DNA from 2 places in the Paenibacillus sp. OSY-SE genome. Region 1 is predicted to be linked to the other one. Evidence: riboswitches for the same ligand, from Rfam matches in the RefSeq annotation. Region 1 holds a riboswitch; the other holds the start of a gene.

Region 1 (4,282 bases):
TCATGTCGCTGTATGACAATCCGAGTGAGCAAAATAGTGAAAGCGAGGCGGGGAAATGAAGGGGAAGTCGGTTATCATCACGGGCGGTTCCAGCGGTATGGGCAAGGCGATGGCTGCGCGTATGGCACAGGAGGGCGCATGGGTCGTCATAACAGGACGATCGGCAGAGAAGCTGGAGGCGGCAAAAGGCGAAATAGAAACATTCGCAGGACAGGTGCTTACCGTACAAATGGATGTGCGTCAGCCGGCAGATGTACAGCGTATGGTGGACGAAGCAGTGGCTGCCTTCGGACGAATCGACGCGCTCATTAACAATGCAGCAGGCAATTTTCTATGTCCAGCAGAGGATTTGTCAATCAATGGCTGGAATGCGGTCATCAACATTGTGTTGAACGGGACGTTCTATTGCAGCCAAGCGGTCGGAAAGTATTGGATTGCCGAGGGCATTCCGGGCAGCATTGTCAACATGGTGGCCACATATGCGTGGGATGCCGGACCGGGGGTTATTCACTCGGCTAGCGCCAAAGCGGGTGTGCTCGCCATGACGCGCACGCTTGCGGTGGAATGGGGACGCCGCTATGGCATCCGAGTCAACGCCATCGCACCTGGCTTAATCGAGCGCACCGGTGGCGCAGATAAGCTCGTTCCATCCGAGGAAGCCGGACGGCGCATGCTTGACAGCGTACCGCTAGGACGCTTGGGCACACCGGAAGAGATTGCGGGGCTTGCCGCTTTTCTGCTCTCGCCGGATGCAGCGTATATGAACGGCGCGTGCTTGACGTTGGATGGAGGGCAATCGCTGCACCAAACGTTTATATAACTGGCTAATACCGGTTATTACAAAAAGATGCTTACGGATACAAATGGCCATCTTCAGGGGCGCTATATTCCCGGCATTTAATCCCCACCAGGTCAATATGATTTCAATGGCAGACCTGATTAGGTGTGGGTCATGCAGCAGGCCGAGGCCAGAGGAGTTCATAAGCTAATTGCAAGCAGTTGAAGCCCGCCTGCATGGATGAAGACCAACAATTCCACAACCAATGGCGGGTATCTCAAATCCGAAAATTATGGTGATTTTGCTCTTCTCATGTCCAAGTTTATCAAGGAATACAACCAGCAGTTCGGTATCGACCTTTACGGTGTATCCTTAGCCAACGAACCCAATTCGATGACTTTCCTGTCTTGGGATTCCAGTGAATGGAATTCTACGAACATCCAGGTGTTCCTGAAAGACTATCTGAAGCAGGCAATGGTGAATCAAGGGGTGCAGGGCAGGGACCTTCTATTCCTTCGAACAGTGGGAAATTTCGGGCTATAATAGCGCCCAAGAGCGTAGTAACCTATGTCGGACAAAATGGTTCTGCAGATGATCCTCCGAATCAAACGTTGACTGATGATCTGGATGACTGGTCCAAGACTAGCTCCCATACAAGCGGATTGGCATTGGATTCATCCAATCGTTTTTATTTCAATGGAGATACGTCACGGGTAAAGCGTACCGATGGCACAACACAAAGCTTTGTTTATAATCTTCAGAATATAATCAATTTTAGTGCGACCGTATACCATTTCAGTGTCTGGGATGGCGGGGCATTCTACACCTCTTCCGACAATCAGAACTGGACGAAAGTCGTTCATGTGAGCACACCGGGCGTTTATACGGGAAGTCAATGGTACAAAAAAATGTATTCTCCCCAAACCTTACTGCCAGCGGGCACAAATTATGTGAAGGTCGAGTTGTCAGGTGCCGATTCTTGGGAGAAGCAGGTATCCAAGATGGTGATCAACTATATGCCATAACATAAAGAAGTTGTATTTTCGCGACCGATTATTATTATTTCGGTGTCAGATTGATATAGCAACCTGGAAAATCGAATAGACTTTCATGCTGCTGAAGCAGGGCGATTATGCGACGACGTCCTGCTTTTTTTCGTGCGAAAGAGAAAGAAATTGAATGGCCCAATTGAATTTCGTCAGCTTGTTTTTTATGTCAAATATCTTGCTTCTTCGCAGAAAAATGTGTATGCTACGATAAGAGCCTATATTTAGTGTCTGTTTAAGAGAGTACATACTAAATATGGATTATTTAACTGAATATCATAGAGTAAATAAGGTGTCGAGTTCGACTTAATAGGGAATCCGGTGCAATTCCGGAGCTGTCCCCGCAACTGTAAGTGTGGACGAGATGGGCATTGCCACTGTATTATGGATCTCTGAGAGTCGCTGATATGGGAAGGGCCCACAGTAGGATGACACACAAGTCAGGAGACCTGCCTATTTACTTGGTTTCGCATCTTCGGGGGATGAGAAGTGGAAACGACACGCTGCAGAGTGCTTGGTGAAGCAACAAGCGCTGTACTTTTTTGTTGTCGTTTTAAGCTCATCTACCAGATTAGGTGGGCTTTTTCTATGGAAAAAATCACAGAATCATGTTTGCAATGCTTCTAGCAATGGAGGGTCACTGATGCGTATCGTGTTTGACTCAAAGACCGGAAACGTGAAGCGCTTCGTCAATAAGCTTGATCTGGAGTGTATTCAAGTCGCAGACGGGCTGACTGTCGAAGAACCATTCGTCTTAATTACATATTCGACTGGATTCGGACAAGCGCCTCAATCGACTTTGAAATTTTTGGAGAATAATGGCGACATGCTGCAAGGGGTGGTCTCCAGTGGTAATATGAATTGGGGCGAACTTTATGGAAGGGCAGCGGACCGTATTTCCGAAATGTACTCAGTTCCCGTATTAATGAAATTCGAACTGAGCGGTACCAATAAAGATGTGGAGCGTTTTAAACAGGAGGTAAACGAAATTGTCGATGCAACTATCAAATTGGATTCAGCTTAACAATGAAATTATGGTGTTAAAAGATGGAAAGTATCAGTTTGAAAAAGACCGTGAGGCGGCTAGAAGTTATTTTGTCGATTATGTGAATCAAAACACGGTCTTCTTTCACGATTTGAGAGAGAAAATCGATTATCTCATTGAGCATGACTACTACGAACAGGAGCTGTTCGATAAATATAGTTTTGCTGAAGTCAAGAAGTTGTACGAGATGGTGTATCAGAAGAAGTTCAGATTTCCTTCGTTTATGAGCGCTTTTAAGTTCTACAACAACTACGCTATGAAGACGAATGACGGAACGAAGTTTTTAGAGCGGTACGAAGATCGCATTGCGGTCGTCTCCCTCTTCTTGGGCAATGGTGACATGAAGAAGGCGATGGAATACGCGGAGCTCTTCATTTCGCAGGAATACCAGCCAGCAACGCCGACCTTCCTGAATGCAGGGAAGAAGCGGCGCGGTGAATTGGTAAGCTGCTTCTTGCTGGAGATCGACGATTCGATGAACTCGATCGGATTCGCCATTAATTCTGCCTTGCAATTAAGTAAAATTGGCGGCGGCGTAAGCTTGAGCTTGAGCAAAATCCGCGCAGCTGACGAACAGATCAAAGGCTTGGACGGCAAAGCGAGCGGTGTGCTGCCGGTAATGAAATTGTTTGAAGATTGCTTCTCCTATGCGAATCAATTGGGTCAACGCGATGGCAGCGGGGTCGTTTACTTAAACATTTTCCATGCCGACATTCATGAGTTTTTGGATACGAAAAAGATTAACAGCGATGAGAAAATTCGTATCAAAACGCTGTCGCTTGGCGTCGTAGCTCCTAATAAATTTTTCGAATTGGTAGAGAAAGATAAAGATATGTATCTCTTCTACCCGCATACGGTATATAAAGAGTACGGCATGCATATGGACGATATGGATATCACAGCCATGTATGATGAGCTCGTCAACAACCCGAATGTCCGCAAAAAACGAGTTGTTGCCCGAGACCTTATCATTAAAATTGCACAAATCCAGATGGAATCCGGTTACCCATACCTGATGTTTGTCGATAACGCCAATGAATATCATGCGCTGAAAGAAATTGGGCGTGTTAAATTTTCCAACCTGTGCAGTGAGATTGCGCAGTTAAGTGAAGTATCCTCGATCAATGATTACGGTGAAGAGGATGTAATCAATCGCGATATTTCTTGTAACCTGGGCTCACTTAACATCGTTAACGTGATGCAGAACAAGCGGATGAAAGAGACGGTTCATCGTTCGATGGATGCGCTAACCGAAGTGAGCGACCGCAGCGACATTTCGATTGTCCCTTCAGTAGCGAAGGCGAACCGCGAACTGCATTCCGTTGGGCTCGGGGCAATGAACCTGCACGGCTTTCTCGCATTGAACAAAATTGCATATGAATCCAAGGAAGCTATCGATTTTGTGCGCACCTT
Region 2 (4,282 bases), on a different contig from region 1:
TACCAATTCATAAAGATAGAGGATTATTTACATAAAAATTGGTAGATCTTATTCGCAGTATGTCCACATGACACAAGCTGATCATTCAACAATGTGCAAAGATCGAGGTGCCGGACTGAGGCTTAGCCATCAGCCAGCGGCTGCGCCATCTCATGGGCAGGGATACAGAGGTCGTAATCGAACCGGGGGCAAGCAGGTATGGATGGCACGCCTGCCTGCTGCAATGGCATGAAAAAAGGGAGATGTGCATGAATGAATAGTGGCATGAGGCAGAAAAGTACACAAGTGCTGGAGGAGAAAGCGGTGCTGGCCGCATTGGAGCAGTCGCTCGCCATGATCGAGTTTAACATCCAGGGTGAAGTTCTTTGGGCGAACAATCTATTTGCTCAGACGATGGGGTATACGGCGTCAGAACTTGTCGGCAAGCACCATCGGATGTTTTGCACGCAACAGTTTGTCGGCAGTTCGGAGTATGATACGTTTTGGGAGAATTTGCGGAACGGTATAAAATTTCAACAGAAAATCGCCCGGGTAGCGAAAAATGGGGACCTGGTGTGGCTTGAAGCAACGTATATGCCGGTTCTGGATGATACCGGCCACACAGTGGCTGTCTTGAAGGTGGCGACCGACATCACGCCAAGGGAAAACGCCGCCTCCCGAATGAAGGACGAGCTGCGGCTGATGGCGGAAGAGTTGCTGAAGCGGACGGAAGAAGGCGTGGAGCGCAACCAGCAGGTTGCGGCAGCCATTCAGCGCGCGGTGACTGACAGTGAAGAAAACTTAACCCTCCTGCGGCAATTGGAAGATGAATACAAGTCCATCAAAGGAATTGTTCAGATGATCCAGGATTTTGCCTCACAAACCCACCTGCTGGGCCTGAACGCGGCGATTGAGGCGGCCCATGCCGGGGAGCATGGCCTAGGGTTTCAGGTGGTTGCCGCCGAGGTACGGAAGCTGGCGGAGCATGTCCAAGAGGCGGCCAAGGAAGTCCAAGCCGCCATCGAGGGAATCGCCGATAAGGTAGGACATGTCGGCGGGGGGACGAAGAACTCCCGGGACGCAATCGTCGAATGTCAGCATCAAATTAAGCAAGCCACTGAGGAGTTTGCCAACATCGGCAAAGCAGCGGGTAATCTGGATGCGCAGGCGAAAACATTGAGTTTAATGATGTAACGAGGGTTGGACATTCATATCACAAAGAAATCAAAAAGAGCGTTTTAGCCCGTCAGCAGGCTTGAAACGCTCTTTTTGTTGTCCGGCAAATCGACGTGCAATGAGTTCCGTCACAGGCGGCGCTATATCAATCAAGCTATGATTCATCATAGAGATTCACGCAATTCAATTACAGAAAATTCAACCTGATAAAAATTGAATAGAAAACTGAGCGGAGATCAGGGAAAGAGGTGCGATTCCTCTACAGGCCCTAGCTACTGTGAAGCGGACGAAATCCCATTGATGTCACTGGAACCATTGCCGGGAAGGCGGGAAAGTAGAATGATGCCAAGTCAGGAGACCTCCTCTGTTCAGCCTTGCAGCAACTTCTAAGGGAACAGTTGTCTATAGCAGAGAACCCAGGCACAAGTGTGTTCATTTCATAACATACTTGGATACTGCTTTTTCTTCGTATGGACACGAGACCTTTAGGTTTCGTGTTTTTTTGTTCCCTTTTTAGAGGTTGTAAGTTAACTCGGGACAGGAGAGGGAAAGATGGATTACATCAAAAATCCCAAGCGGATTGAAGAAAAAAGCTTTGAAATTATACAGGAAATCATTACGGAAACAAGACCTGAATATGCGTTCCGCAATCGTGAAGAGGAGCTGGTCATGAAACGGGCGATTCATACGACGGCGGATTTTGATTATTTGGATAATCTCGTGTTCACGCATGATGCCTTGACGAAAATACGCGAAACGATCCGGCAGGGCGGCATCATTTTTACCGATACGAATATGGCCCTGAGCGGCATGAATAAAAAGCTGCTGGAGCAATACGGCTGCCGCTACCGCTGCTACGTCAATGAGCCGCAAACGGCGGAAGTTGCCCAACAGCAAGGCATCACTCGCTCCATGGCCGGGATTCAGCTTGCTGCCAGAGAGGCAGGGCGGAAATTGTTTGTCATCGGCAATGCGCCTACCGCCGTCTATCAAATTTTAGAGATGGAGGCTGCCGGCGAATTGGATGTAGAAGCCGTCGTCGGTGTGCCGGTTGGATTTGTCGGAGCGGCCGAATCGAAAGAAGCGCTCTATGAAAGTGACATTCCGGCGGTCGTTGCCCGCGGGCGGAAGGGCGGAAGCAATCTGGCGGCGGCCATCATGAACGCCGTGCTGTACGCGATGTAAGAAGAGGTGGCCCGATGGCAGACTACGTGTATTATGAGGGAAAAAAATTGCGCAAAGGCTATACGACAGGCACTTGCGCGGCTGCGGCGGCCAAAGCGGCTGCGGCCATGATCATCAAGCAGGAGAAAATAGCCGAAGTTAAGATAATCACGCCGAACGGAACATGCTTGCAGCTTCCGGTGGACAAGCAGCAATTCGATCGGCATACGGCAACGGCCGCCGTTCAAAAAGACGGCGGCGATGATATCGATGCGACGCATGGAATGTGGATTTTTGCGCAGGTCACCTTGAATGCGAACGGGGACATCAGAATCGACGGCGGGCAAGGCGTCGGGCGCGTGACGCAAAAGGGCATTGCGGTCCCGGTCGGGGAAGCGGCCATCAATCCGGTGCCGCGCCGAATGATTACTGCGGCCGTGCGGGAAGAGATCGGCCCCGATCGAGGGGCGGATATCATCATTTTCGCGCCGGAAGGCGAAGAGCGCGCGGAGCGCACCATGAACAGCCGCCTGGGGATTATCGGCGGGATTTCCATTTTGGGAACGACCGGAATCGTAACTCCGATGTCCGAGGAGGGGTGGAAGCAGTCGCTGTCCATCGAACTCGAAATGAAAAAAGCGCAGGGTTTCCGGAAAGTGATTCTGGTTCCCGGGAATTACGGGGAGCGCTTCGTGGAAGAGCAGCTTGGCATTGACGGCAAATATGTGGTCTCCATGAGCAATTTCGTCGGCTACATGCTCAAAGAAACACAGCGCCTCGCGTTTGAACACGTGCTGATGGTAGGCCATTTAGGCAAATTAATTAAAGTGTCCGCCGGTATTTTCACAACGCACAGCAAAGATGCCGATGCACGGGCAGAAATTTTGGTGGCGAATCTGGCGCTTGCCGGCGCGCCTCTTCCCTTGCTCCAGCGAATTGCGGCCTGCACCACGACGGAAGCCGCCGGAGAAATTATGGTCGCGGAAGGGTATAGCGAGGTTTTGCAGACCATTACGAACAAAGTGAAGCAACGGGCAGAAGAGTTTTTGAAATACAGCAAACCGATTGTGGATATCGACGTCATCACGTTTTCAACCGAACGGGGAATGCTGGCTTCCACTTGCGACATCTCAACCATCAGGGAGGCATGGCGATGATTCATATTGTCGGAATTGGCCCGGGAAGCCCGGAGCTGATGACAGGTGCGGGCGCTTTACTCATTCAGAAGGCAGATGTGATTGTCGGCTCGAAGCGGCAGCTGGGCGAAATCCCGCAGGGCAACCCGGCCGAACGCAAGCTTCTGCCCACGCAGCTCTCGGAGCTGGAAGCATTTTTGCTGGAAAGGATCGGTCAGGACATCGTGCTGCTCGCTTCCGGAGACCCGTTAATATATGGCATCGGAAATTGGGCGTTGCAGAAGTTCCCGCCGGAACAGCTTCAGATTGTTCCCGGGATCAGCTCAATCCAATATTTGTGCAGCCGCTGCGGCATTGCCATGAACGACCTGTACATGACGAGCAGTCACGGAAAACAGCCTGATTTCGACTTTCTGCTCGCGCACCCGAAAGTGGCGATGGTCACGGACAGTAAGCTTGGACCGGCGGAAATCGCCCAGGAAATTCTGCGGCGGAAGCTCCACAAAACGCTCGTTATCGGAGAAAATCTCAGCTATCCCGATGAACGGCTGCACCGATTGAAGCCGGAGCAAGTTGCGGCTCGATATGACATGAATGTGGTGGTGATTTTGGATGAGGGATGAAGCCTTTATTCGCGGCAAGACGCCCATGACCAAGGCGGAGGTCCGTGCCGTATCCATTGACAAATTAGCGCTGGACGACACGAGCCGCCGTTTTCTCGACGTTGGCGCCGGCACGGGAAGCGTAGCGCTTCAGGTTGCGAAGATGTTTCCCCATGTGTCGGTAACCGCGATCGAACGGAACGAAGAGGCGTTGTCATTAATCGA

Evidence for each region. A riboswitch is a leader RNA that binds a small molecule or an ion and turns the genes downstream of it on or off. The one in region 1 is predicted to bind cobalamin.
Region 2: linked by a shared signal. The riboswitch ahead of A372_RS0104715 (cobalt-precorrin-8 methylmutase) and the one ahead of nrdI (class Ib ribonucleoside-diphosphate reductase assembly flavoprotein NrdI) in region 1 are both predicted to bind cobalamin.

Annotation. Positions count from the first base shown of each region.
Region 1 is NZ_ALKF01000200.1:91,352-95,633, forward strand. It holds gene fadH (2,4-dienoyl-CoA reductase) at 56-820, shown strand; gene A372_RS38035 (hypothetical protein) at 1,201-1,803, shown strand; cobalamin riboswitch at 2,097-2,295, shown strand; gene nrdI (class Ib ribonucleoside-diphosphate reductase assembly flavoprotein NrdI) at 2,468-2,848, shown strand; gene nrdE (class 1b ribonucleoside-diphosphate reductase subunit alpha) at 2,820-4,282, shown strand, end outside.
Region 2 is NZ_ALKF01000148.1:30,902-35,183, reverse strand. It holds gene A372_RS0104720 (methyl-accepting chemotaxis protein) at 253-1,173, shown strand; cobalamin riboswitch at 1,362-1,533, shown strand; gene A372_RS0104715 (cobalt-precorrin-8 methylmutase) at 1,708-2,340, shown strand; gene cbiD (cobalt-precorrin-5B (C(1))-methyltransferase CbiD) at 2,355-3,476, shown strand; gene A372_RS0104705 (cobalt-precorrin-7 (C(5))-methyltransferase) at 3,473-4,078, shown strand; gene A372_RS0104700 (decarboxylating cobalt-precorrin-6B (C(15))-methyltransferase) at 4,068-4,282, shown strand, end outside.